DNA from 4 places in the Peribacillus asahii genome. Region 3 is predicted to be linked to each of the others. Evidence: riboswitches for the same ligand, from Rfam matches in the RefSeq annotation. Region 3 holds a riboswitch; each other region holds the start of a gene.

What was found. A riboswitch is a leader RNA that binds a small molecule or an ion and turns the genes downstream of it on or off. The one in region 3 is predicted to bind cobalamin.
Region 1: it holds a riboswitch for cobalamin, as region 3 does, so the genes downstream of both, BAOM_RS23050 (energy-coupling factor ABC transporter permease) here and nikA (nickel ABC transporter substrate-binding protein) in region 3, are expected to answer to the same signal.
Region 2: it holds a riboswitch for cobalamin, as region 3 does, so the genes downstream of both, bluB (5,6-dimethylbenzimidazole synthase) here and nikA (nickel ABC transporter substrate-binding protein) in region 3, are expected to answer to the same signal.
Region 4: it holds a riboswitch for cobalamin, as region 3 does, so the genes downstream of both, BAOM_RS22965 (ABC transporter substrate-binding protein) here and nikA (nickel ABC transporter substrate-binding protein) in region 3, are expected to answer to the same signal.

What each region holds. Positions count from the first base shown of each region.
Region 1 covers NZ_CP026095.1:4,684,094-4,691,318, reverse strand. Annotated here, with positions in the region: gene BAOM_RS23080 (Ger(x)C family spore germination C-terminal domain-containing protein) at 1-327, shown strand, start outside; tRNA gene BAOM_RS23075 (tRNA-Arg) at 625-698, opposite strand; gene BAOM_RS23070 (hypothetical protein) at 820-999, shown strand; gene BAOM_RS23065 (energy-coupling factor ABC transporter ATP-binding protein) at 1,072-1,902, opposite strand; gene cbiQ (cobalt ECF transporter T component CbiQ) at 1,902-2,690, opposite strand; gene BAOM_RS23055 (energy-coupling factor ABC transporter substrate-binding protein) at 2,674-2,982, opposite strand; gene BAOM_RS23050 (energy-coupling factor ABC transporter permease) at 2,984-3,727, opposite strand; cobalamin riboswitch at 3,985-4,179, opposite strand; cobalamin riboswitch at 4,440-4,625, shown strand; gene BAOM_RS23045 ((2Fe-2S) ferredoxin domain-containing protein) at 4,772-5,146, shown strand; gene cobJ (precorrin-3B C(17)-methyltransferase) at 5,175-6,833, shown strand; gene BAOM_RS23035 (sirohydrochlorin chelatase) at 6,854-7,225, shown strand, end outside.
Region 2 covers NZ_CP026095.1:1,990,001-1,997,225, forward strand. Annotated here, with positions in the region: gene BAOM_RS09640 (putative 2-aminoethylphosphonate ABC transporter substrate-binding protein) at 1-533, opposite strand, end outside; gene BAOM_RS09645 (PCYCGC motif-containing (lipo)protein) at 848-1,339, shown strand; gene BAOM_RS09650 (MFS transporter) at 1,647-2,870, shown strand; cobalamin riboswitch at 2,933-3,109, shown strand; gene bluB (5,6-dimethylbenzimidazole synthase) at 3,178-3,834, shown strand; partial or broken gene BAOM_RS09660 (DUF421 domain-containing protein) at 4,046-4,748, opposite strand; gene BAOM_RS09665 (3-hydroxyacyl-CoA dehydrogenase) at 4,929-5,693, shown strand; gene BAOM_RS09670 (acyl-CoA dehydrogenase family protein) at 5,730-6,875, shown strand; gene BAOM_RS09675 (thiolase family protein) at 6,897-7,225, shown strand, end outside.
Region 3 covers NZ_CP026095.1:3,003,422-3,010,646, forward strand. Annotated here, with positions in the region: gene BAOM_RS14705 (CidA/LrgA family protein) at 1-102, shown strand, start outside; gene BAOM_RS14710 (LrgB family protein) at 77-760, shown strand; gene nikC (nickel transporter permease) at 1,285-2,136, opposite strand; gene nikB (nickel ABC transporter permease) at 2,118-3,056, opposite strand; gene nikA (nickel ABC transporter substrate-binding protein) at 3,093-4,724, opposite strand; cobalamin riboswitch at 4,883-5,071, opposite strand; partial or broken gene BAOM_RS25575 (hypothetical protein) at 5,527-5,652, opposite strand; cobalamin riboswitch at 5,828-6,009, shown strand; gene BAOM_RS14735 (MFS transporter) at 6,257-6,904, shown strand; partial or broken gene BAOM_RS25625 (hypothetical protein) at 6,850-7,029, shown strand; gene nikE (nickel import ATP-binding protein NikE) at 7,016-7,225, shown strand, end outside.
Region 4 covers NZ_CP026095.1:4,666,677-4,673,901, reverse strand. Annotated here, with positions in the region: gene BAOM_RS22980 (nitroreductase family protein) at 1-323, shown strand, start outside; gene BAOM_RS22975 (cob(I)yrinic acid a,c-diamide adenosyltransferase) at 349-885, shown strand; gene BAOM_RS22970 (cobyric acid synthase) at 903-2,426, shown strand; cobalamin riboswitch at 2,478-2,651, shown strand; gene BAOM_RS22965 (ABC transporter substrate-binding protein) at 2,772-3,740, shown strand; gene BAOM_RS22960 (FecCD family ABC transporter permease) at 3,706-4,767, shown strand; gene BAOM_RS22955 (heme ABC transporter ATP-binding protein) at 4,769-6,238, shown strand; gene cbiB (adenosylcobinamide-phosphate synthase CbiB) at 6,235-7,203, shown strand; gene cobD (threonine-phosphate decarboxylase CobD) at 7,178-7,225, shown strand, end outside.

The sequences.
Region 1 (7,225 bases), 1.7 Mb from region 3:
TTTCAATTAGAAATATTAGCAGTACCAAGCCTAATTGACTATTCTTCTAATAAAAAGAATAGGGAATTGTTAAAAAAGGCAATAGAAAGTGATGCAAAGAGAAAATTTGAAGATTTTGTAAAGAAAACACAGAATGAATATAAGGAAGAACCTTTCTATTGGTCTTTATACGTAAGAAAGTACTTCAAAACGATAAAAGAGTATGAAAAGGCTAATTGGAGTAAAAACATTTACCCATACGCCCATATTAATATTGAAGTGGACTTAGAGAAAATTGAATTTGGAAACCTAATAAGAAGTACGAGATTTTCGGAGGTCGCTGATTAGTATGTTAAAGTTTATCATTTATTTTCTAAGTTTTTTGGTGGTTATATATACAAGTGTTCATTGTATTAAAGTTTTTAAGGAAGAGAAAATAGGAGGGATTGCTATTATTATTCTAATTCTTCTTGCCTTAATATGCCCATTTATAATATTGCAATCCTGAGGACTTTTTAGGTAACAAGCATTTTCCTGTTTCACACGAATGAGCCAAAAACCGTATAAATCCACACTATTTATTAACGGAGCCTTATGATAGAAGAAACCCCCTTATTTAATAAGGGGGTTCAATGTCTGTATAAGCGTCCCAGATAGGAATCGAACCTACGACCTACAGCTTAGGAGGCTGTCGCTCTATCCTGCTGAGCTACTGGGACATATAAAAGAGTCAATGTATTCATTATATTCCTAAGGTGAAAAATTATCAATTGAACGACTGCTCCAATTGTAAAGATAGATTATAATAATGGAAATTAAATATTGAATAGGATGGTTGAAGTGACATTTCGAGAGCGAAAGGAAGAATATAAGCAGAAGCGAGCAGCTAAAAAGAAATCGAACGAAAGCTCTTGGTGGGATATTTTAATTGAAGTGTTATTTTCTGTTCCAGAATTGCTTTTGTTGCCGTTCCGATTAGTGTGGTGGGGAATCCGAGGCTTGATTAAATGGATTTGGTAGATAGGTAAGGTTTTTTCTCTATGTAAGAAGATTCTTCATTCCAAAGAAAAAGAGACTGTTAAAGCAGTCTCTTCATTTCAGTAACTGGAACAATTCTTCTTTGCTGCGGGGCATCGGTCCTTCATCCCGAAGCAGCTGTTTTGTCAGCAATTGTTGTGCCGTTTCAAATACCCACGGTTTTTCTAAATGAGCTTGATTCAGTAATGCTTCGTTATGAAAAACGGTTACAGGGTCACCGTGATACAAAATTTCACCATCGCTCATGACGATGATTTCATCTGCCCATTCATAAGCAAAGTGAACATCATGAGTGGAAAGAATAATCGTTTTATCCTCTTGATGAATATCGCGGAGAATGTGCATGATTTGCTTTGAATAATAGGCATCTAAGCCTGCGGAAGGTTCGTCTAAAATGAAAACTTCCGGATTCATCGCTAATACCCCGGCAATAGCGACACGTTTTTTTTGTCCTAAGCTTAAAAAATGAATGGGGCGATCTTGCAGAGCGGTTACTTCTGTTTGCTCCATTGCCCATTCTACTTGCTTGTGTACTTTTTCCTGCGACCAGCCTAAATTCATTGGGCCAAACGAAATATCTTGTCGTACATTTCCAGAAAACAGCTGTGAATCGGGGTCCTGGAAGACAATACCTACTTGCTTTCTTAATGTCATCAAGAACTTTCGATTATACTGCACCTGTTCTCCCTTGAATAAAATGGAGCCTGTTGTGGGCTGCAAGATTCCGTTTAAATGTTGAAATAAAGTGGATTTACCGGCTCCGTTGTTTCCTAATAGGGCAATTTTCTTCCCTTTTTTAACGGAGAGAGAAAGATTTTTTAACGCTGTTGTACCATCGACATAACGATGGGTGAGCTGGTCAATTTTGAAAAAAAGCTCGTCCATTATAAAGTCCCTCCAAATAATAGATAGACCGCCACGATACTAGCGATAATGGTCGTAATAATTAGCCAATTTACAGCTGAGTACTGATAGTTGTCGTCTATATACATAATGTCCTCTGTGTATCCACGTGAATCCATTGCGATTGTCAGCTCTTTCGCTCGTTTAAAAACGTTAATAAACAAAGAAGAAATTAATAACCCAAGCGAATGCAGCCATTTTTTCGTTGTCATATAGCCAAGTCTAGAATTTTGAGCTTGATAAATATGTATGGCCGTTTCTAAAAACACGAAAATAAAGCGATACGTAATTTCTATTATTTCAATGAGTAATTGCGGTACCTTTAGTTTACGCAGCACTTGAAGAATCGCATTAACGGGTGTTGTTAACGTTAAAAAGTATAAACAGCTTATACTGCTCAATACAACAAAAATAAGATTCATTGCTATTTCAATATTGTTTTCTGTGATGAATACTTTCCAATTACCTAACTCCGCAGACCATAGTGTGTCAGGAGTCACCGTTTCAACACTAGCAAACGAAATAAGAATCGTGAATATTCCTGATAAAAGGAAGAACCCTGGAAGAAGCAGCAATTTAATATAATAACGAGGCGGGATTTTTGCCCCCAAAATGATAAAAGCACTCGTCACAGTGAAGGTGATGAGTGAAACAATCGTGTCTTTGACAGTTAAAGCAAACAGGAGAAGGAATAGCGCGAATGTCATCTTCTCTACGGGGTGAATATGCTTTAGACGATTGAAATACGCATATTTATCGATTAACAACATGTTTAGATGGGCTTTCTGTTTTTTTTGATTTATGTTTTCCTCTTGCATACCCTATAAAGTAGCCGATGAATCCAGCTCCAATTGCTGCTTGAAGAACGAATAATAAGCTTTCAATTTCCCCGCTTGGCGGCTCCCAGATGTTAGAGAACCAAGGTTCATAGCTTGAATTGATTTCGCCAATGGCTTCTTCTGCTTCGCCATCAGCTCCGCCAAACTCAGCTCCTTTTTGAATAAACAGAGGGAAAATCGCTAGGATGACTACTAATCCGAGCAGTAATAGATTTTTTTTCATCTTAACGGGCCTCCTTCGTTAGAACGCGCAGTGCTTTCAATTCGCTTACATTATATTTTTTTAAGAAGTTCATAACAATAACAGTTAATAGACCTTCACTGATTGCTAATGGAATTTGTGTTAACGCAAAGATTCCAGCGAATTTAGTGAAAGAAGCCATGAAACCGCCAACTTCAGAAGGGAATGCTAAAGCAAGTTGAACAGACGTCATGATGTATGTTCCTAAATCGCCAAGTGCTGCTGCTAAGAAAACAGCCACGGAAAAAGACCAGCCAGCTTTTGTTGCGCCTTTATATACAAGATAGGCGATAATCGGTCCAACAACGGCCATGGAAAAAGCGTTCGCTCCAAGCGTTGTTAATCCTCCATGAGCAAGTAATAAAGCTTGAAATAATAAGACGATTGATCCGACGATACTCATTGCAAATGGTCCAAACAGCACCGTACCTAAGCCAACTCCAGTAGGGTGAGAACAGCTTCCGGTAACGGATGGAATTTTCAGTGCGGATAGAACAAAGGCAAAAGCCCCTGACAAACCAAGCATCATTTTTGTTTCAGGGTTTTCTTTGATGCTTTTACGAATCGAACGGAAACCAAGAATTAAAAATGGGAGGGTAACCGCCCACCAGAAGATTGCCCATTCAATAGGGAGGAATCCCTCCATAATATGCATAGCGGAGGCTTTATTAGGAACGAAAAGCAATAATGCGATAAAATAAAGAACTTTCCAATTCAATGTTTTCATACAGGTCTCCTTTTTAATCTTTGCTATTCTAGAAAAACAATCGGCAGCGTTTTACGTACTTTTTTGCCGCTGCCATCACCTCCTCATTTGTTATCCCTGAAGAACGTGAGAGTGCGTCTGAGCTTTGTAAAATTATGTACAAAACAAAAAAGCACTTCTTTCATCCTTGAAAGAAGTGCATAACTGAATAGTAGCAGGACTGTGATTAAAAAACACTGACTAGCTATATATCCGTATCCCCATCCTCGTAGGTTGAAACAGTTTTACTCTTTATGGCAGGTCTCCTGGCTCTGGATCACGACATCATTACAACCTTCCCATCTTAGAGTAGACAGTGGTTCTTACGTAAGTAATGATGCTCCCCATTACAGTGGCGGGACCGCGCCGGACTTGCACCGACTTCCCTTTTAAGCCAAATATCAAAATTTAGCACCGTAAAGTTTATAAAGTTTTAAGATTTCTAGCATAGTGTACCATGAGAGAATTGCTTCTTCTATAAAAATTTTTTTAATGATTGTATTTCAAAAATGAAATATAGAAAAATATTGATTTTTTTAGAAAAAATGGAACAAAAAGCGGAGAATATTTGCTGAACTATTTTCCCTGTACAGGCTAGATTTATATGTAAGTTGTAATTATCTATTTAAAATTTTAAAAAGATGGTATATGATAGGTACAGTTTTACGAATTGAGAGAATATTGTTATAAAACAATTGAATATAAATTTAAAAGTGCCCAAAGTGTCATGCTAGGGATAATAGGGAAATCGGTGAGAATCCGATGCAGCCCCCGCTACTGTAACGCTGATGAAATTGTCAATACCACTGGTGCAAACCGGGAAGGGACAAGAATAAAGAGAAGCGTAAGCCAGGAAACCTGCTTTTAAGTGAAAAAGTAATACTTTTCGGAGGGAAGGGTAGAGGCTGTCAAATATATGGAGCGGCATGTTTATGCTAGTACATGTTATTTTTTAGCTTTTTAAAAACCTTAACTCAAGAGAGTTAAGGTTTTTTTTATTCTCTTCTGCCTAATAGGAGGAAACATATGACAACTTGGAATTTAAAAGGTACAAAGTCTCATCTACTGATCTGTAACGGAAGTAGTTGTATGAGAAAAGGTGGCGAAGAAGTGACACAAGCCGTTCGTGATGAAATTAGTTTACTAGGATTGGATGAAGAGATTCATACGACACGAACTCGTTGCAATGGACGATGCAAAGATGCTTGTATCGTTATTGCCTATCCAGAGGGTAATTGGTATCGAGTTGATTCGCCTGAAATTGGCCGCCAAATTGTTCGGGATATGCATGAACCTAGTCTTGAAACACACAAAGTATATGAATTTGTGAATGGAGAAATGTCACCTAATCCAGCAGCAGCTGCTATTGTAGGGATTTCAAAGAAAAAAGTAGAATCCTAGATTACGGATTACGAAGGGGGATATTTGTATGGCACAAAAAGGGAAACTGTTTGTTGTTGGATTTGGTCCAGGGGACTTTAAACATATTACAACGCGAGCTGTGGAAGCACTTCAAGAAAGTGATTTCATTATCGGTTACAAAACATACGTGGAATTGATTCAAGATTTATTAACTGATCAAGCGATTATTAGTACAGGAATGACAGAAGAAGTATCGCGTGCACAAGAAGCGGTAAAACAAGCGGAAAACGGCAAGAAAGTAGCCGTTATTTCAAGCGGTGATGCAGGAGTCTATGGAATGGCGGGCCTTGTGTATGAGGTCTTAATTGAAAAGGGATGGAAAGAAGCAACAGGTGTTGAAATTGAAATTATTCCTGGGATTTCAGCGATTAATTCCTGTGCATCATTACTTGGGGCACCCGTTATGCATGACTCTTGTACGATTAGTTTGAGTGACCACTTAACACCGTGGGAGCTGATCGCGAAACGAGTTGAAGCAGCGGCACAGGCGGATTTTGTTATTGCGCTTTATAATCCGCGTAGTGGTCGTCGAACAAGACAAATTGTTGAAACACAGCGGATTTTACTGAAATATCGTTCGCCAGATACGCCGGTAGGGCTAGTGAAAAGTGCGTATCGCGAGCGTCAGGAGATTACCATTACGAATTTAGCAGAAATGTTGAATCATGATATTGGAATGCTGACAACTGTTGTAATTGGGAATTCATCGACATTCTTATATGACAATAAAATCATTACGCCTCGTGGCTATCAAAGAAAGTATACATTGGGTTCAGAAAAGCAGCCGTTAAAACCGCATCAACGCTTGAAAAAAGAAGCAGAGCCATGGGCGATGGATCAAGAAACAGGACTTACGCAAGGCTCTTACGGAGAAGCTGCTGTTGGGTTGCTGACGAAAGCGCCTGAGAAGAAGAGTACGAGCACTTCTTACGAGGTAGCGTTGGAAGCTTTATCGAGAGTATCTGGTCAAAGTGTGGTTAAGCCAACAACTTCATCGTTCGTTCAACAAAATATAGAATCCATATTTGAACTAGCGGTTAGCCCAGGTGTTGCTAATAAGCAATTTACACCGCAGCAAATGATGACACTAGCACAAGTTGTTGGTGAAAAAGGAACGATGGAATATACGCCGAATCATAAAATTGTATTAAAAATCCCGACGACTGAGCCGGATTTAATTACAGAGAAACTGCAATCCGTTGGCTTTTTACTGTCTCCAATTGGCGATGTTGTGACGTTAAAAGCGTGTGATTTCTGTGATGGAGAAAAAGAAGAACCAATTCCTTATGCGGATGAATTGCAGCGTGTACTTGGTGGAATGGAGATGCCGAAAGAATTAAACATTGGGTTTAATGGATGCGGGATGGCTTGTTATAGTGCGGTCATGGATGATATCGGAATTGTCTTCCGCAGAGGGAAATTTGACTTATTTGTAGGCGCCAAACCAGTTGGACGAACAGCTCATCCAGGTCAACCCGTTGCGGAGGGAATTGAGCCAGATCGCCTTGTTGAATTAATTACAGATATTGTGGAAGAGTACAAGCAGAACGCACATCCTAATGAACGCTTATTTAAATACTTCAAGCGTGCGAAAAAGATTCAAGGTTTTCAATATCAAGACATTGCACCAAAGATTCACATAGAGCCAGCACCATGTGAGGATTAATGAATAGGGGGAAATAGTGAATGAAAGCAGTATTGTTTGTTGGACATGGAAGCCGATTAGAGGCTGGAAATGAAGAGGTTCGTATTTTTGTAGACAAGATGATTCCAACAATGGATGAAGGCTTAATCATTGAAACATGTTTCCTGGAATTTGCATCACCTAATATTTCACAAGGGATCGACAATTGTGTGAAAAGAGGAGCGACAGAAGTTGCTGTTATTCCAATTATTTTGCTGCATGCGGGTCATTCGAAGCTGCATATCCCTGCGGAAATTGAGGATGGAAAGACTAAGTATCCAGAAGTGAAATTTACATATGGACAAACGATTGATGTTCATCCAGCAGCATTAGAGATCTTAACCGATCGTTTGGAAGGCATCGGCTTTGATACA
Region 2 (7,225 bases), 1.0 Mb from region 3:
ACAATTACTCCTTTATATTCTGGTTTTAATAAGTCTTCATACGATTTCGGAATAGCTAATCCTCTTTTTTTCAACTCTTGTGTGTTCACGACAATTCCTGTCATGAAGGTCGTGTTTCCAACCCATTTTTCTGGCTGTAAATTATCTTTATATTGCGGAAGAATTTTATTACTGTCTTTTGGTGTATACCCTTCAATCATGTCTTTCTCATCTAATTCTAGTAAACTAGATGCCGCCGTTCCCCAGACTACATCAGCTTCTGTATTTTTCCCTTCTGCAAGCAATTTAGCGGTAATGATTCCTGTAGAATCTCGCACAATATTCAAGTCAATCTCTGGATATGTTTCCTCAAATGTCTCTAAATACTGTGGAATCAATTCTTCTTCTATTGCTGTGTAGACGGTTAATTCTCCTGATAAATTGCTTGATTTTCCATCTTTTGTTGATGTGGTATTACTAGTTTCTTGTCCGCATGCTGTTAACATAAATGCACTTGATAAGACCAAGCATGTTTTAAAAATATTGTTTTTCATTGTTTTTACTCCTTTTTATGTATTTATTCCTATGAATACAATATAAAACCACATTATTAAGGTGGTATTAATTTAAAGTAAATGAATATTAAGAATATGGCGGAATATTGTTTTTATATGAAAAAGAGGTAATGAGAGATTTTGAATAAGACAGGTTATGAACTAATAGAATAGGAGGTTGGAGGAATAAGTAGTAGTGAAGAATCCTATCAATTGAATGTTGATAAATTTGTTTTAAGAAAACATTAACTTTGAAGAAACTCCTCTTTTTCTAGTAAAATAAGAAAAACCAAATTTTTCTAGAGGTGTATATGATGAGATGGAAAAAAACAATGCTAACGTTTGGAATTTGTTCTACCTTATTACTTGGAGCTTGTTCTAGTAAAGAAGAAAGTCATGATAATCATCCAATTCATACGGAACATACAGATTCAGGTGATATTCGTGAAGAGACAAGCGGGGTAGAACAAATGCCTGAATTTCTAGCAGATAAATCAGAAGATATGCAGACAATCTATGTAGCTGCTGCTAAACATCAAAAGCTATTAGAGCAAATCCCCTGTTACTGTGGATGTGGGGAATCGGCCAATCACAAAAACAATTATGACTGCTTTGTGTTTGAAAACAAAGAAAGCGGAGCTGTTGTCTGGGATGATCATGGGACTAAATGTGGTGTCTGTTTAGAAATTGCCGCTCAGGCAGTAGTTGATTTTAACAACGGAAAAACGGTAAAAGAAATACGAGAAGCGATTGATCAACAATATGAAGAAGGATATGCAAAGCCAACGGATACGCCGGAAGTGTAAAATTATTATTAATTTAGTAAAAAATGCATTGAAAAAAATAGGGAAAAACTGTAATATAAGTACATCATAAATCGAAAGGGTGACCGTAGGACGATGATTAACTAATCCTGTTTTGAAGAATAGATTCGTTATATAATACGAAGTTATTTTTGAATGGGATTAGTCTGTACTTTAAAAAAATCATTGAAGTTGTAGTACATGGTGTACTACGTCTTTTTCCATGGTTTTAGACGACCTTCTATCCAAAAATAACGGATGGGAGGTTTTTTGTTGTCTCCCATAATCATTAATAGAAAAGGGGACTGTTATGTCACAATTATTGAAAAATCGATTTGTTCAAGCGATTTTCCTATCCGCTTTGTTTCTTCAAATAGGCATTTGGGTGAGGAATTTTGCGATTTTGTTATTTATTATGGAAAAAACAAATGGAAATGCTTTTGCTGTTTCCATGATCTCTGTTGCTGAATTTGCTCCGATTTTTATTTTTTCTTTTATTGGCGGGACATTTGCTGATCGTTGGCGGCCAAAAAGAACGATGGTATGGTGTGATATATTAAGTGCTATTTCGGTTTTTGCGGTAGTTCTCACACTAGTGTTTGGTTCTTGGCATATTGTCTTTTTTGCTACATTGATTTCGTCGATTTTATCGCAGTTTTCTCAGCCGTCGGGGATGAAACTATTTAAGATGCATTTAAGCCCGGAATTGCTGCAGTCAGCGATGTCGATTTACCAAACGATTTTTGCTGTCTTTATGGTGCTTGGGCCTGTTCTTGGTACGATGATTTTCCAACAATTTGGAATCGTTGTGTCGATGGTTGTTACAGGAATAGCCTTTCTTCTTTCTGCAGTGATGCTTCTATTCATTCCAGCTGACCATAAAACAGAGGATGAACAAAAAGCTACAACGTTACTTGAAGATATGAAAAGCGGAATTCGTTATGTTCTTGCTAAAAAGGAATTGAAGCTACTTGGAATTTGTTTTATGGCTGCAGGACTTGCAATCGGACTTATTCAACCTTTAGCCGTTTTTCTTGTAACAGAACGATTAGAGTTAGCAAAAGAAAATTTACAATGGCTGTTAATGGTGAATGGAATTGGAATGATATTGGGGGGAGCGGCTTCTGTTATATTCTCTAAATCTCTTCTTCCGCAAAAGCTTTTAGTAATCGGGATGCTAGCCAATGCAATTGGGATGAGTGTGATTGGCTTTTCAACAGACCTTACATTAACTCTTGTCGCTGAATTTGTGAACGGATTTTTCCTCCCATGTATTCAAGTCGGCATTAATACGATGATTTTACAAAACACAAAATCAGAATTTATTGGAAGAGTGAACGGTACGTTAAGTCCGCTTTTCTCTGGAGCGATGGTGTTAACAATGAGTACTGCTGGTATTTTAAAAGAAATGTTTTCAATTATTATGATCTTTGAAGTAGCAGCGATTCTATTTATTATCGGGCTTTTGTTTATTCTACCAATCTATAACATGCAAGCATCAGAGAATGTTGAAGGAATGTTATCAAAAGAGTAAAATCTTGACTTATTATATGAGTCATGGTAATTTAGTTTCGGATAACAATAGTATTAGACATATTATCTAAACGCCATATTGGTGCTTCCATGTGGAAGAGAATAGGGAAATCGGTAAAACGATGCGGAGCCCGCCACTGTAGTTGAGGAGTCGCTGTCATAGCCACCGGATTATTTCCGGGAAGGGACAGACTGACGTTGAATCAGAGCCAGGAGACCTGCCAGTATTGGATGTTCTGAGATTTGGCAAATTCTCAGCCTATTTAGGCTGGGAATTTTTTTATTGTCTAAAAATTGGAGGGATTAGTATGAATAAGTTAAGTGAAGAAGAAAAAAGTGGAGTCTATAAAGCGATTTTTAATCGAAGAGATATTCGGACCTTTTTACAAACACCAATTCCGGATGAAACATTATATAAACTATTAGAAGCGGCTCACAGTGGCCCATCAGTTGGATTTATGCAGCCATGGAATTTTATCATTATTAAAGATGACGAAACAAAGAAAAAGCTAGCTGCGATCGTTGAAAAAGAACGACGCGCACTCGCCATTCATTATGAAGGAACGGACCGCGAGTTAACCTTTTTAGATTTGAAAATTGCCGGAATTCTTGAAGCACCTGTCACAATTTGTGTAACATGTAACCCATTCAGTGCCGGTGACCATGTACTAGGAAGAAACTCGATTCCAGAAACGGATTTAATGTCCACAAGCTGTGCCATCCAAAACATGTGGCTTGCTGCCTATGCAGAAGGACTAGCAATGGGCTGGGTGAGCTTTTATAAAAAAGCTGATGTCAGAACGATTTTGAATATTCCCTATCATGTGGACCCAATCGCCTTACTTTCCGTTGGTTATACGGAAAATTATCCAGATCGACCTTTGCTAGAGATCTACAATTGGGAAAAGCGGCAACAATTGGATGGATTGATTTTTGAGGGGGAGTGGGGAGGTCGCTCTAAATAAGTCAATGACTATGTATTTTGTAAATAGATAAGTGTATTTATAATGATATTCGTTGAAAGTTTAAGAGGGGAATCCTGTTGACTTTGAATAACTATTGCTTTTAAAAAAATTGCGAACCTCCATCAATGTAGTGTATACAGGGGGGTTCGCGAATATCTTTCTTTATAAAACAACCATACCAACTTATCCCCACTACGGCATAGTATCCTCCTTAGTTAGAAGATGAGGATTGAAACTGATAAGTCTGTACAAAAATCCCGTCTCCCTCCAACCATTCAGCGATAAAAACATCTTTATAATCTGAAATATTTTGTGATGAGAGTTGCACCTTTAACCAATGTTCATCAAATCCTAAATCTTTTAGTTCATCCCACAGTACTTCCCCATCACGAATGAGCGTAACAGGAACGTAAACAGGTGTCCCTGAAAGATTGAAATCCTGCAATGTTGTTTTCTTTCTGATACTGTGGTTTTTTTAAAATGCTAATAGAACCGTTCGCCTCTAAATAACAAAAGGCGACTTCTCGAATCGAAAAGGTTTCACTTTGCCGAAGTAAGCTTTGTAACTGATTAATATTCATCCGATTTTTCCTCAACTCTTCTCGGTCAACCACTCTATTTTTAATAAGAGCAGATGGTTTTCCTTCAAAAAGGCCACGAAACCATAAAGATTTTTGTCCAAGATATTCGACTATAAAGAGCAAAATTCCCCATAATACCATGGAGTATATAACATAAAGAATCCCAATTTGATGATCGTATAAGGCGTTGCCTAGTAATTCTCCTAATACTATAGCGGAAATAAAAGTGAAAGGTGTAATTTGATTAATAATTTTCTTGCCAACGAATTTGATGATTATAAAAAGCAGAAAAAATCCCGCAATCAGTTCTATTGTTAAATGCATGATTTTCATGCTATACATACTCCAATCTTTAAACATGATGATAACATTCCTATTTATCTCCAAATCGTAGCTGTTATAATACGAACTTTTTGTAAAAAAAACCATAAAAAGGGTATTGATATATGAATTTTCGAAATAGTCATGCTAATATAAAAGTATATTTCAAATATTTGGGAGAGGGGTACTCGTATGAACATTCAAGATTCAATTGCCATTGTAACGGGTGGAGCTTCTGGTCTTGGGAAGGCGACGGTACAACATATTGTGGAAAATGGCGGAAAGGCCGTCATTCTTGATCTTTTTGAAGAGAATGGTGCGCAACTTGCTAAGCAGTATGGTGAGTCCGTTTTGTTTGTGAAAACCGATGTAACGAAGGAAGAGGACGTTCAAAGAGCTGTCGACCAAGCCGTTCAGCGATTTGGGCAGATTAATACTGTTGTCAATTGTGCGGGGATTGCTATTGCAAAAAAGGTTTTAAGTCGTCGAGGGATTCATGAATTGGAAGCGTTCTCAAAAGTGATTTCTGTTAATTTAATTGGCACGTTTAATGTGATTCGTTTGGCTGCAGAGAAAATGGCTCAAAATGAAGCAAATGAATCAGGAGAAAGAGGGGTTATTATTAACACCGCTTCAGTTGCTGCTTTTGAGGGCCAAATTGGACAAGTTGCATACAGTGCTTCAAAAGGTGGAGTCGCTGGGATGACGCTTCCGCTTGCCCGTGAATTTGCTTCAAATGGCATTCGTGTCGTATCGATTGCGCCAGGCTTATTCCACACACCGATGGTTGACGCGTTACCGGAAGAAGCGATGATTGCTTTAGGAAAAACGGTACCATTCCCATCTCGTCTTGGTTATCCAGAAGAATATGCGAAATTAGCAGAAAGCATTATAACGAATCCGATGCTGAATGGGGAAACGATTCGTTTAGATGGCGCGATTCGCATGCAGCCGTAGACAAAATGATGATGTTGCCTAGAGGAGGACTGACAGTTGAAGCATCCATATTTAACAGATGATCATGTTATTTTTCGACAATCATTGCGTAAGTTTTTAGAAAAAGAGGCTGTTCCTTTTTATGAACAATGGGAAGAAGATCGAATCATTCCACGTTCATTTTGGAAAAAGCTTGGGGAACAAGGATTTTTAGCTCCAGATTTACCAGAAGAGTATGGTGGTTCAGATGTGGATTGGGGCTTTTCTGTTGTGGTCAATGAAGAGCTTGAACGAGTTGGTTCGAGTTTAATTGGCGTAGGTTTGCATAACGATATCGTCGTTCCGTATATTTCTGCTTATGGAACTAGAGCACAAAAATCGCGTTGGCTGCCAAAATGTACGACAGGAGAATGTATTACTGCGATTGCGATGACGGAACCGGGAGCAGGATCGGATCTTGCTAGTATTAAAACAACAGCTGTCTTAGATGGCAATCATTATATTGTGAACGGGCAAAAAACATTTATTACAAATGGAATTCATGCAGATTTAGTGATTGTCGCTTGTAAAACCGATCCAAACGCAGTTCCTAAGCATAAAGGGGTTAGCTTATTAGCGATTGAAAGGGATACGCCAGGTTTTTCAAGAGGCAGAAAATTAAACAAAGTTGGTCTACATAGTCAAGATACAGCAGAGTTGATCTTCGAAGATTGTCGTGTGCCAAAAGAAAATTTAATTGGTGTAGAAGGCAAAGGTTTTACTTATTTAATGGAGAAATTGCAACAAGAGCGGCTTGTTGTTGCAATTTGTGCGCAAGCAGCATCAGAGGATATGCTTCAAGAGACGATTGAATATGTGAAAAGTCGCGAAGCGTTTGGAAAGTCCATTAGCAAGTTTCAAAATACCCAATTTAAAATTGCTGAAATGGCAACAGAAATTAAAATGGGAAGAGCCTTTCTCGACCAATTAATCGCAAAGCATATCGCTGGTGAACATGTAGTAACCGAGGTATCTATGGCTAAATGGAAATTAACAGAGATGGCTCGAAACATTTCAACTGCCTGTATGCAGCTTCACGGTGGATATGGATATATGGAAGAATACAAGATTGCTAGACGCTATCGAGATATTCCTGTAGCCAGTATCTATGCCGGTACAAATGAAATTATGAAAACAATCATTGCCAAAAATCTAGGGTTGTAACCGTTTAGAGGGGGAAGTAGGATGCGCGAAGTGGTCATTGTTGAAGGAGTACGTACACCAGTTGGAAGAAGAAATGGGGTTTTTAGAGATATTCGTCCAGATGATTTAGCTGCAGAAGTGTTGAAGAAGTTAGTGGAGAAGACAGGCATTGATGCAGCGATAATCGATGATGTCATTCTCGGTTGTGTCTCACAAGCAGGAGAGCAAGCGGGTGATATTGCGCGCGTTGCTTCGTTAATTGCGGGATATCCGATTGAAGTTCCAGGTGTAACGCTGGACCGCCAATGTGGATCTAGTCAACAAGCTGTTCACTTTGCCGCTCAAGCGATTCTTGCCGGCGATATGGATGT
Region 3 (7,225 bases):
ATCAGTCTAATCGTTGGTTTTATCGTCTCTGCATTAACCGTACAAAAGCTTGCACAGAAAGGAGAAGTCAAACAGCATGGAAACGTTCATCACCATCTATAGCATCAGCATCACCATTATTGCGTACATATTAGCAAAGAAAATATATATGAAATATCCATCACCTCTGACAACACCTGTTTTTTTATGTACGGTTGCTATCATATCAACCTTACTTATCAGCAACTTACATTTCGAAGACTATGTAGTAGCGAAAGACATCATCACATATTTTCTCGGACCCGCAACAGTCGCTTTAGCTGTACCACTTTATAAAAATCGTGCGATTGTCGCAAAATATGCCATTCCAGCGATTAGTGGCATTATTCTTGGCTTGGCCGTCACTTTATGTATCGCCATCACCATTGCTAAACTTTTCTCTTTCGGTTTAAACCTGATTCAAGCACTCGCTGTAAAATCAGTTACGGTCCCAATTGCCGTTGAGATTATGTCGTTATATGAAGGGGACGCAAATTTAGCGGCCGCCTTTGTACTTATAACAGGCATTCTTGGTACAATGATTGCTCCTTGGATTATGGATAAGTGCCATATCACAATGCCTTTTGCTCGCGGGATTGCATACGGAACAATTGCCCACGGTCTTGGTACTGCTCACGCTGCCCAAGAAAGTGAATTCACCGGAGCAGTAGCTGGAGTCGCGATGGCAATTGCTGGTATTATAATCGCTCTCTGTTTCCCTGTGTTTTATTCTTTTTTATAAAGTGAAACTTGTATCAGTGGGGGCTTTAAGCGTAGGATACACATCACCTATACAAACAGGTTCGAACCTCAGTGAGCCGAACCTGTTTGTATAGGAAATTACGTCATACCAGCATTTAAAAGGCTATTTTGTCTGTTATAAATTTCTTTGAATACGTTTTTGACTACGATTGATAAAAAATACGTTATCGGAGGCAAGGGGATACAGACCTTAAAATTTTTTAGTTCTAATCATATCATTATTCATGTTATTGTAAGTGCTGAATATTACCAATAAAAGTAATTCCAACATTGAGCAGAGTTCCCTTATTTTCGAAATTAAATTACAATTGATAACTTTAATAATCCTCTTTATTATCTTTTAAACTTAAGTAGATAAGATTAGAGCCCCGTGTCCGGGGGGCGAAATAACAGTCAAAGTATTGATTTAATAAGGTTTTACAAGTTCAATATGACAACCACGGGGTGTTGATACGACTACATTCAAATTTTTTACGGTTAAAAGAGGAGAAGCCATCTTCCCTTCTATTCCTTTTTTAGGTCTAGAGCATCCCTTAAGGCCTCCCCAAACAAGTTAAAAGCAATCACAACGATGAAGATCATCATCCCCGGGTACAGCATCAATGAAGGATTATTTCTAAAAAATGGCTTACTATCATTAATCATCATTCCCCATTCTGCCTCCGGCGGCTGTATGCCCAGGCCTAGAAAGGATAGGCCAGAAATAGATAAAATAACTCCCCCTATGTCCATAAAGACTAATACAATAACTTGAGAGATAATGGTAGGTAAAATATGTTTAATGACAATAATGAGCCTTGGTGTCCCGCATATTTTAGCTGCTAAGACAAAGTTTTGCTTCTTTACACTAAGAACCATCCCTCGAATAACACGAGCATAAAAAACCCATTGAACGAGCACCATGGCCAAAATCAAATTACTAAGACTCGTTCCTAGGACTCCAATTAAAGCTAAGGATAGAAGAAAGCTTGGGAATGCCATGAGAGTATCACATAGTCTCATGAAGAAATAATCAACCTTACCGCCTCTAAAACCCGCATAAATACCAAGCGGGATACTTATCATCATCGTTAATCCCATGACAAGGAATGCTGTTCCCAATGAGATTTGTGTTCCATAGATTAATCGAGACAATATACATCTCCCTAAATGATCAGTACCTAATGGAAACTGGGAGGAAGGTCCTTGCAGTTTCTGCGTAATATCAATCAAGTTCGGATCATTAGGAGCAAAAAAAGGAGCAAAAAGAGCCAATACCATCATGAATAAAATAATCATGCTGCTAATCATCATGAGCTTATGTAATAACAGCTTTCGTTTCACGTCTTGTAACACTCTTATTTCTCCCCTTCCCATCGTATACGGGGATCCAGGAAAGAATACATAATATCCACAAGAAGATTACAGACCACAAAAATCACGCTCATAAATAATACACACCCCTGAATCATTGGATAATCTTGATTTAGAATAGATGTGACAAATAATTGTCCCATGCCAGGCCAAGCAAAAATTGTTTCAACAATTACCGCTCCGCCTAGCATGTTCCCTAAACTCATCCCAAGTCCAGTTATCACAGGCAATAAGGACTTTTTTAAAACATGCCTGCTAACGATTAACCTTTGACGCAAGCCTCTTGCTCTAGCATACATAACAAATGGCTCATTCAAGTTTTCCAGCATACTAGCCCGAAGCAATCGCATATACGTACCTATATAACCAAAAGCAAGCGTTAAGGAGGGAAGCACTAGATGAGCCAAAGTTCCCCTCCCCAATACAGGAAATAAATCTAATTTCACAGATAATAAATAGATCAAAAGAAATCCAAACCAAAAGGAAGGCATAGAGACACTTACAAAGGCAACTATTCTACTAAACTGATCAACAAATTTCCCCTTGTAAATAGCCGAAATTATTCCTATAGGTAGACTAATAACAACAATAAAGATAAGCGAAGCACCTGTTAATTGAATCGTTGGAAATAAATGCAACAATATCTCGTCCCATACAGCATTTTTGGATACATAGGACATTCCTAAATCCAATTGCAACACTTTCCCCAACCATTCTAAATACTGGATATATAATGGCTCATTTAATCCAAGCTCAACTCGAAGGGCTGTTACGGCCTCATCCGTAGGTGGAATATTAGACATCCTTAAGTAGGCTACTGCTGGATCTCCAGGAATTAAATAAATCAGGATAAAAGTGATGAATGAGATTCCTAATACTATTGGAATTAAACTTGTGAGACGCTTAACAATAAACCAACCCATGTAGTACTCCTTAAGTTGTTTTTAATTATACTCAATTTATTTAACATCAATTGAAGTTAAAGGCACCTCAACTTCTTGAGGTAAAAAATCTACCCCGCTAATATTTTTATGATACACGGCTACATTAGACTGATAAGATATTGGTAAGTAAACAGCTTGTTCATGCAAGGTCGTTAAAATATCTGTATATAACATTTTTCTCTCTTTTTCGTCTGTAGTTAATAATACTTTCTTAATTTTTTGATCTAGTTCCTTCTTTTTAGGTAACCCTAGTAAAGCAGTGTAATCTGGACTTCCATTTTCCGAATCTGTCGTAATAGCAGCTAAATAAGAATGCGGGTCAAACGGTACAGCCCATGTTGATGTAAATAATAAATCATACTTACCTTCAAATGCGGTTGTCCAAAAAGTATTTGTTTCCTGACTAATCAATTTAATATCTATCCCTAGTTTTCTAAAATCACCTTGAACAAATTCTGCGATTGACTTTTGAATGTTGTCTGTACTATTAAATAGAAGTTCCAGTTGCAACTCTTTTCCGTCTTTTTCTCTAAATGGTTTCCCTTCTACCTTTTTCCATCCAGCCTCATCCAATAACTGTTCTGCTTTTGCGGCATCATATTCATAAGGATCTACATTAATCTTTGTGTAATCCAAAACAGGTGGAAATAAAGTATCAGCCTTTTCTTCCATACCATAAAAAATATTATCGATAACAGCCTGTTTATTAAAAGCATGGTTGAGAGCTAACCGAACTTTACGATCTTTAGTAGCTTCGTTATTTGTGTTAAAAAGCAGCGTTCTTGTAGCTGTAGGTTCTGACAATTTGGTTTCATATTTTCCAGAATTCTTCAAGAATTGGAATGAATCTTGGCTGATGACGCCGTTACCAAAAATAAAATCAAGTTCCTTTTTCTCAAAAGCTAATACTCTAGACTCGCCGTCCGTAATAACTTTAACAACTACCTTATCTACTTTAGGTTTAGTATCCCAATACTGTTCGTTTCTTTCGAATACAGCAAACTCATTTTTCTTATATTCGGTCAATACCCATGGACCAGTACCAATCGGCGACTTGAGTCCGTCCTTAAATGTATTTTGACTGTCAGGAAAAGCAGCTTCGCCCACAAATCTCAAAGGTCTGACATAAGTTAGTTCTTGAAGAGTCGGATAATACGAGTTATTTAAAGTAAGTTTAAATGTATATTCATCGACTACTTCTGTACTTTTAATTTGATTAATTAATTCCACCCATTCATGTTGTTTACGATTATCTAAAACCGTATCAAAGTTTTTCTTAACGATTTCAGCATTAAATGGCGAACCATCAGAAAATTGAACATCTTTTCTCAAATGGAATACATATTCTTTTCCATCTTTCGATATATCCCAGCTCTCTGCTAACCAAGGCTGAATTTCTCCACCTTCACCGTAATAAACAAGAGGTTCGTATACCATAGCCTGGGAAAAAAATTCATTTGGAAAATAAGTATGTGGATTTAAGTCACCAATATCTCCCGGCCAAGAAAAAGTAACAACTTTTGTTTTTTCTTTATCTGACGCATTTTCTTGATCTTTTGTTGTGTTGCTGCAACCAGCAACAAAGATTGTGAACATTACTAGTAGTCCAACAAATGAACGAAATAAATTAGATCTTTTTAAAAGCATATTTTCTCACCTTCAATTACAAATTTTAATTATTCGATAAAATATAAACTACAAAAAAAGCATTCCTAACCAGAATTTATCAGGTCAGAAATGCCTATAGCTTCAGAACAAGTTCGTCTTCATAGCACTCTAATACCTCCCTATCTCCCGTAGGTTTAACAGCATTTCTAGAACGGGCAGGTCTTCTGACTTAGGTTCATCATCTCTATGCGCCTTCCCGGATATTATCCAGTGGCTCTTATACATAGGACTCCCCTTTACAGCGGCGGGACCGTGCCGGATTTTGCACCGGCTTCCCATTTAAGTATTCGCAATTAAACGAATACACCCATTCCAATACCATATGAAATTTTTCTTTATCTTCATAATGAAATATAAAGCTTATCTAGCTTGAACATGATTAAGTGAAAATCATTTGTAAACTATTATATTTTATTAGTTTCAACCTTAAGTAATTTTTGATAAATTCAGCCACTAACCCTATCTATAAACGAAATACAGTAAATAAGAAAGAAATTACACATGTTCTCTCAAAATGGAAATATTCACTTCATGGAAATGAAATCAAAAAAAGTTTACCTATCACAAATTATATTCGTTATTGCAAATTTATGCTATATCAAATTATGATCCTGATGTTTTTTGGAATGAAACATAATACATAAGAACTGTTAGTAGCATTACAGTGATAATAGATAAAAAAAGGCAACTTCACCTAAAGGCGAAATTTGCCCAAAATCAAAAAGAATCCATCCATCACCTTGTTCGAATTAGCTTCTTTAAAGGAGACTGGAATGCGAACTTAGTTAATCACATTCAAAACTTCTTGCTTGTAACGCTCCCTCAAGATCTTAGCGATATCGACCATTCTCTTAAGAGCAGCAAATGTTTCATCTATTTTTCTTGTTTTAAGACCGCAATCAGGATTACCCACAGAATAACTAGTAAGAAACTTTTGATTACACTAGATATTTTAGTCAGTTTTTTCAGAAGTAATGTCTAGATCGCCAAGCTATAGCGCGGTAAGTGGAAATATTGGTGTTAAAGGAACAACTAGAAAACCTTGACACATATGTGAAGTGTGATATAGCACTCCATAATCGAATATTATGTAATGCTGGTGCCAGATTGTTTAATCTGGCTTAAAAGGGAAACCGGTGAAAGTCCGGTACTGTCCCGCAACTGTAAATGAGAGCTACCTACAAATAACCACTGTCGAATGACGGGAAGGTGTAGTTTAGTGATAATCATAAGTCAGGAGACCTGCCAGTGATTTACAACATCGAAAAAACCTACGGAGGATAGGGAGATGTTAGAACACTTGCATGACTTGTACAAATATGTACTTTTACATAGAATCGTTTTCACAGCTACTACCTTGTGTAGGAGCTGTTTTTTATTGCATGGGGATGTGAAGAAATAGAGAGGAGAATCGATAATAGTGAAGCAAAAATTCAATAAGAGGAACTATACAAGTATCAGGGGAAATAGGTGAGGAGCAGCCGTTGAACGTAAAACCTATAAGCTTCAAAATGATCCAGCTCTATTTGCTATCGATGCTATTCTTTACAGCTAATTCCGTATTGACTGTAATTTTCCCTCTACAGGCAGAGCATTATGGCTTTAAAACCTCTGAGATTGGAATCATGATGGGGCTCTACATGTTTGTTTGTATGTTCTTACGCCCATTTGCTGGACAAATGATTGCTAAATATGGTGTTAAAAAAGTGATGTGGACGTTACTCATTGTTCATGCACTAGCACTAGTATTGTATGTCTGGTTAGAAGTGGATAGCTTGTATGCTGTTCGATCACTCCAAGGTGTGGTCACAGCCTTCTTCTCTATGTCGATGCAAATCGGGATTACAGATATTTTACGAGATAAGGATCGTGGACAAGGGATGGCCATGTATTCACTTTCTACGGTGCTACCAGGATTGTACGGACCTGCACTAGCCCTGTATTTATGGTCGGATATGCAAGCCATTTATGTATTGGTCATCATTCTTGCGCTGCTACCACTACTTCTACAATTTAGAACACCATTTGAAGAAACGAAAATAGAGTTCAAGCCCTTTTCTCTTAAACTCGTAAAAGAAAGTTTTTTTAGCGCTCCAAATAAACTGTTATCTCAGAAATGGCTGATTACGTCGCGGTTATGCAGAATGGTCATCTTGTAGAGCAAGCAAATGTATTTGATTTATTCGATTCACCACAGCATGCATATACAAAGCAATTGCTTGATGCACGCCCTACTTTACACATAAACCCATCTACAAGGGAGGTTTCATATGAGTCTTCTTGACGTAAAACAAATTTCTCACACTTATAAGACGAATTCAATGTTTAAGCCCCATCATAAACGTACTGTATTAAACGATATTTCATTCTCAATTGACGAAGGCAGTTGCTTTGCAATGCTTGGTTCAAGCGGCGCTGGGAAAAGTACGATTGGGAAAATTATGCTTGGTATAGAAAAAACAACACAAGGATCTGTACAA
Region 4 (7,225 bases), 1.7 Mb from region 3:
TAAAAGTTGTAACATCGACACCGGTCGTCATTGTTGTAACGGCAGATCAGATTCCGGATGATTCGGATGCTTCTCACGATAATGTATTCGCAGTATGTTGTGCGATTCAATCGATGTGGCTTGCAGCTGGAGAGCTTGGTCTCGGGTTTGTTTGGCGTACAAGAGGAGTCGGTCTTGTTCATGACGAAAGAATGCATCAGTTTATTGGATCGCCGGAAAATCAAAAGGTAGTAGGGACAATTTTTATTGGGTATCCAAAAGCCGATCAAGAAGTGCCAGCGACGAAACGAACTCCTTATACCGAAAAAACCGTTTGGCTCTAAATCATGAGGAAAAGAGGAGATTGAGATGGCACGCCAAGGATTATTTTTGATTTATACAGGTGAGGGAAAAGGAAAAACAACGGCCTCACTTGGTGTGACGCTTCGGGCAATTGGTCGAGGAATGAACGTGAAATACTTGCAGTTTATTAAATCGCCAGAACGCACATATGGCGAGGCATTGGCACTTCGGAAGTTAGGTGTCGAAATGGAGCAATTGGGCATCGGGTTTACATGGACGAAAACACCAGAAGAACATCGGGCAGCCCTAAAGCAGGCTTGGGTAAAAGCGAAAGAAGCACTACAAAATCCTGAAATAGATTTGCTTGTATTAGATGAACTAAACAATGCATTAGCGATTTCTACATTTCCAATCGATGATGTCCTACCGCTTGCAGAAGTGGTGGAAGCGATTCGTAACCGCCCCTCTCATATGCATCTCGTTGTAACAGGGAGAAGTGCAGCGAACGAATTAATCGAGCTTGCTGATCTTGTGTCTACAATCGATGCGACGAAACATTACTATGAAAACGGAATTCCTGCTGTAAAAGGATTAGAATTTTAAAGAAGCGAGGTATGTTTATGACTGCAAAAGCAATTATGATTCAAGGGACATCCTCTGATGTAGGGAAAAGTGTCATTTGTACAGCCTTCTGCCGAATTTTTTCTAATGATGGATTACGCGTTGTGCCCTTTAAATCACAAAACATGGCGCTGAATTCATTCGTGACATCAGATGGCGGTGAGATTGGACGAGCGCAAGGCGTTCAAGCGGAAGCAGCACGTGTCGTGGCGACAACCGATATGAACCCTATTTTATTAAAACCAAAGCAAGATATGGTGTCAGAAGTGATTGTTCATGGTAGACACTTTTTAGATATGGATGCAAGAAGCTATCGTAACAACTTTGTCCAAGAAGCGATGCCAATCGTGGAACAATCCGTTCGTAAGCTGCAACAATCCTATGATGTAATCGTTTTGGAAGGGGCAGGCAGTCCAGCAGAAATTAATTTGAAAGATCGAGATATTGCTAATATGCGAATGGCTCATTTGGCAGATGCAGCGGTTATTTTAGTTGCTGATATCGACCGCGGAGGCGTATTTGCTTCTATTGTCGGAACGCTGGCACTCTTAGATGAAGCGGAAAGAAAGCGTGTTAAAGGCATTATTATTAATAAATTCCGTGGTATGCGTGAACTGCTGGATGACGGAATCCGTTGGGTTGAACAGGAAACAGGCATCCCAGTCCTCGGTGTTGTTCCATATATTGATGTCAATATTGAAGCAGAAGATTCCCTTGCCCTTTCTTCATTACGTTTTAAAAAACCAAAGCAAAATGAATTTGCTATCGATGTAGCGATGATTCGTCTGCCGCGTATTTCTAACTTTACGGATGTGGATCCACTTTTTGATGAACCGGATGTTGGTGTGCGCCTCGTTAGTTCATTAAAAGAGCTTGGCGAACCAGATCTATTAATTATTCCGGGTACGAAAAATACAATCGGTGACTTAGCGTGGTTGAAAGAGGAAGGATTTGACCGGGCCATTTGTGAACTTCATGCAAAAGGAAAGCGAGTTATTGGTATATGTGGCGGTTTTCAAATGCTAGGATGTGAACTACTAGATCCTGATGCAGTAGAAGGCAGTGGTGAAAGTGCGATTGGCCTTTCTTTGCTTCCAGTGAAGACCGTTTTTAATAAAGAAAAGAAAACAAAGCAAATGACAGGTCGTCTTGTTCAAGCAATCGGATTAGGTGAGATGACACTTTCAGGTTTTGAAATTCACCTTGGAAGAACAAAAATTGATGCTGCCAAAGCAAGTCCTTTTTTATTATTAGAAGATGGCCGCGAGGATGGCGCCGTATCGAGTGATGGGCTTGTCATCGGTACATATTTTCATGGCGTGTTCCATAATCGTCAGTTTACGAGAGAGCTAGTTAATCAAATTCGTAAACAAAAAGGGTTGCCGGAAGTACAGGAAACGGTTAAATCGGATGCTGAGAGACGAGAAGAAGCCTATAATTTGCTTGCGAATCATGTAAAGCAACATATGGATATGGAACGTGTGTATCAGTTAATAAATCCTGAATTTTCCTTCAAATCATAAAAAAGATTATCTCTTACCCGTCTTTAGTGTATAATCAAGCATAATGAACTATACATATGAAACGGATAAGGTGTCTACATTGACTTAAAAGGGAAGTTGGTGAAAATCCAACGCGGTCCCGCCACTGTTATTAGAAGTTTGCAACGAATGCCACTGTATATTTATGGGAAGGTGTTGTAAACGGTTTCTAAAAGCCAGGAGACCTGCCATATTCGAACACTTATGCACCTACGCGGATAGGGAAGTGTATGGCGGATATCCATTTATACATATAGCCATGCAAACACCTCTGATCCTGTAGGAGGTGTTTTTTCTATGTTCAAAAAAGAAAAATGGGGGATAAGCATGAAAAAATTATCTAGTTTGTCAGCTGTGTTAGTACTTTCGGTAGGTCTTATGGCAGGATGTGGTGATTCTTCTAAAGAAGAAAATGCTTCAACTTCTAAAGGGAATGAACCAACTGCTACTCAAGCTTTTCCGGTGACAATTAAGGATGCTGCAGGTGAAGAAGTGACAATTGAAAAAGAGCCGAAAAAAATTGTTTCCCTTATTCCGAGCAACACAGAAATTGTTTTTGAACTAGGGGCAGGTGACAATGTTGTCGGTGTTTCAGATAACGATAATTATCCAAAAGAAGTAGAGAAGATTGAGAAAATCGGCGGCATGGAGATGAATACGGAGAAGGTAATTGCAATGGAGCCGGATTTAGTGCTGGCTCATGCCTCTAATGCTCATAATGGAAGCGAAGGAATTAAACAATTAAAAGAAGTAGGTATTCCAGTACTAGTCGTTAATGATTCACAAAACTTTGAACAGGTCTATGAATCCATTGAAATGATTGGTCAAGCAACAGGTGAAAACGAAGCAGCAGAAGAACTTGTTCAAGATATGCAGGAAGATTTAAAGGAGATTGAAGAAAAAGCGAAGGCTGTGACAGAGCAGGACCGTAAGAAAGTGTTGATTGAAGTGTCGCCAGCACCTGAAATTTACTCTCCGGGTAAAAATACATTTATGAATGAAATGCTGCAAATCATTGGAGCAGATAATGTAGCAGGAGATCTTGAAGGCTGGGCTAAAATTGATGAAGAATCAATGATTGCTGCTAATCCAGATGTAATCGTTACGACTTATGGATACTACACAGAAGACCCAGTTGCTCAAGTGAAAAGCCGCAACGGGTGGGAAGATGTTACAGCGATTAAACAGGAACAGATCTATGATGTGCATTCTGATTTAGTTACTCGTTCTGGCCCACGTTTAGTAGAGGGAGTAGAGGAACTTGCTGAAGCAATCTATCCGGAAATCTTTAACTAATAATAAACCTTTAGCTTATATTATTGCCGTTAGTTTTCTACTATTCTCGATGATGGTAGGGATTTCAATTGGTTCAGTTTCGGTTCCTTTTCTCACATTATTTCAGATATTAGGTAAGGAAGTATTTCATTTACCCATTGCAGCACAACCAGATACGATGTTTACGAATATTGTCATGAATATTCGCTTGCCGCGTGTGTTGTTAGCGGGCTTAGTAGGGGCATCTCTCGCTATTGCGGGAGCTGCCTTTCAAGGTTTGTTGCGCAACCCGCTTGCCGATCCATATACATTAGGGGTCTCTTCAGGCGCATCTGTTGGAGCCGTTGCGACGATTTTTCTTGGACTTTCTATACCTGTTTTAGGTAGCTTTACACTTCCGATATTGAGCGTAATCTTTTCGGTCGTCACGATTTTTTGTGTACTTCTTTTTGCTAAAAAAATGGATCGATCGATGAAGGTTGAAACGATTATTTTAACAGGGATTATTTTTAGTTCATTTTTAAGTGCGTTCATTTCGCTCATGATTGCGTTAACAGGTGAGGAATTACGTCAAATTATCGGCTGGCTCATGGGGAGTGTGTCGATGCGCGGTTGGAACTATATTGTAATTATCCTGCCGTTTTTCGTTATCGGTTCACTGATTTTAATGATGAATACTCAGGAACTAAATGCCATGACATTTGGGGAAAATCGGGCGAAGCATTTAGGTGTGAATGTACAAAGACGGAAGTTAACTATTTTAATAGCAGGTTCTGTTTTAACCGGAGCTGCTGTTGCTGTATCAGGGACGATTGGCTTTGTTGGTCTCGTTATTCCTCATATTATTCGGCAAATTTGGGGACCGGATCATAAACATTTATTGCCGTTATCGTTACTCATCGGCAGTGGTTTTTTAATATTAGCTGATTTAGTCGCAAGGATGGTTATATCACCATCTGAATTGCCAATTGGCGTTATTACGTCTTTAATTGGTGCGCCGGCATTTGCTTTAATTTTACTAAAAAGAAGAAGGCAAGGGGAGAGATAAGATGCTTGAAGTAACGGGGTTATCGGGTGGGTATTATAATCACCCTGTCTTAGATTCGGTTTCTTTTACGGTAAATAAAGGGGAGTTGTTTGGAATACTCGGCCCAAATGGAAGCGGAAAAACAACACTCCTAAGCATGTTAAGCGGCGTGTTAGCTTATGAAGCCGGTACAATTAAAATTAAAGGCAAAAGTCTAAAGGAATATTCAGCAAAGCAATTAGCACAAGTGATTGCCGTTTTACCACAGCATTCTTCGCTTGCGTTTTCTTATACGGTGAAAGAAACCGTTTCACTCGGTCGATATGCCCATCAAAAAGGTCTATTTCATTCATGGTCAGACGAAGATGAAGCCGTTGTTCAGAAAGTAATGGAACAGACAGGGGTAGCCGATTTTAGCGATTATCAGTTTGAACAGTTATCTGGGGGAGAACGACAACGTGTATTGTTAGCCCAAGCACTTGCTCAAGAACCAGAAATTTTATTTCTAGATGAACCAACGAATCATCTCGATCTTTCCTATCAAAAAGGGCTGCTCGATTTAATGAAAAAGATGGCGATGGAGTATGAGCTAACGGTCATTGCTATTTTTCATGATTTAAATTTAGCTGGTTTATATTGTGCTCGTTTAATGCTGCTTGAAAAAGGCCAAGTAAGGGTAAACGACATTCCAAATGAGGTGCTAAAGCAAGAACGAATTCAGCAAGTATATCGAACAGAGATTGAAAAGCATCCACATCCAGCGATTCCAAGACCGCAAATGTTTATTGTCCCCGATCAGCATGATTCAGAGAAAGAATCATGTGTGATTAATGGGGAATATTTAAAGGTTTCAGATGAAATGATTCAATTACATGCCCCGATTCCATTGCGGACGATGTCTTCAGGAGTGACAGGTTCTGGAACTGGATGGCATCAGGCATTTGTGAATCGTCATGTGTCTCATACATATAGTTGTGAGAATCATGTAGAAGAAATGACGGATTATTTACGAAGTTATGGATTTGAACCGAGTGAAACAGTTGGCATGATGACAGCTGTTTTTTTAGAAGCGGTGTCTTATCGGTTTTTACAGGGAGAAAACTTCTCAATCTTTGTCGTTGTGACGGCGGGAGTCGGGAACGCAGTTGATGCTTCGCTTGCTGATCAACATTCAGATGCGCCAAGGCCAGGAACGATTAATACGTGGATATTTATCAACGGTCACGTAGCTGAAGAAGCATTCATTCATAGCATTGTCACGGCAACAGAAGCGAAAGTAAAAGCCTTACATGAACTTGGCGTGAAAGATCCAGTTACAAATACCTGGGCAACAGGAACATCAACAGATAGTATATTAATCGCCGCTACACAGCGAGGAGAGAGGCTTCAATATGCGGGTACAATTACGCCGCTCGGAAAGCTGATTAGTCGAGGTGTATACGATTGTACGGTTGAAGCAATTGAAAGAAATGAGCGGGTGAAGCGAACATGATACTAACTCATCTATATGCTATTACATTGGCGTTTTTCCTCGATGTATTGATTGGGGATCCTCCTAAGTGGCCGCATCCAGTCAAATGGATAGGGACGCTTATTAGCCGATTAGATCAAAAGTTAAATACAGGTCATTATAAGAAACAAAAAGGCATGGTCATGCTAGTGATTGTTTTGCTGCTAGCATTTGGATTAACGGTTGCGATTACCTATTTGGCTTATCAATTACATATGATTGCAGGAATCATTGTGGAAGCGATTTTAATTTTTACAACGATTGCTCAAAAAAGTCTTCGTCAGGCAGGGATGGACGTATTTCGTCCGCTTGTAGAGGGAGATATGTCAGAAGCTCGTTTAAAGCTTTCTTATATTGTTGGTCGTGATACGGATCAGCTGGATGAAGGTGAAATTGTTCGCGGAACGGTTGAAACAGTCGCCGAAAATACGAGTGACGGCATTACGGCTCCTTTATTTTGGGCTCTTATTGGCGGGGCTCCGCTAGCGATGGTGTACCGAGCGATTAATACATGCGATTCGATGGTTGGTTATCGCAATGATAAATACGGAGAGTTCGGCTGGGCATCTGCTAAGTTAGATGATGTTGTGAACTGGATACCGAGTCGACTAACAGGTTTTTTAATGCTGCTCGGTTATCCGTCACGCTATCATCAGTGGAAAAGGCGCTGGTTGATATTATGGGCAGATGCAAAGCGTCATCCAAGTCCAAATAGCGGATGGACAGAAGCGGCAGTGGCTTCTCTTTTAGGTATTCAATTGGGCGGTCGTAATGTGTATAAAGGCGTGGTTTCTTATCGTGCAAAAATGGGGCAGCCTCTTGTTCCATTAAAAGCCATTCATATTCGTAAGACAATCTCTATTATGCATTTCGCGTCGGTGCTTTTCTTAATACTGCTTTGGTTAGGGGGCTTGATTTATTATGGCATTACCAACTCATGGAGCTAATCCGCATTACTTATATGAAGCG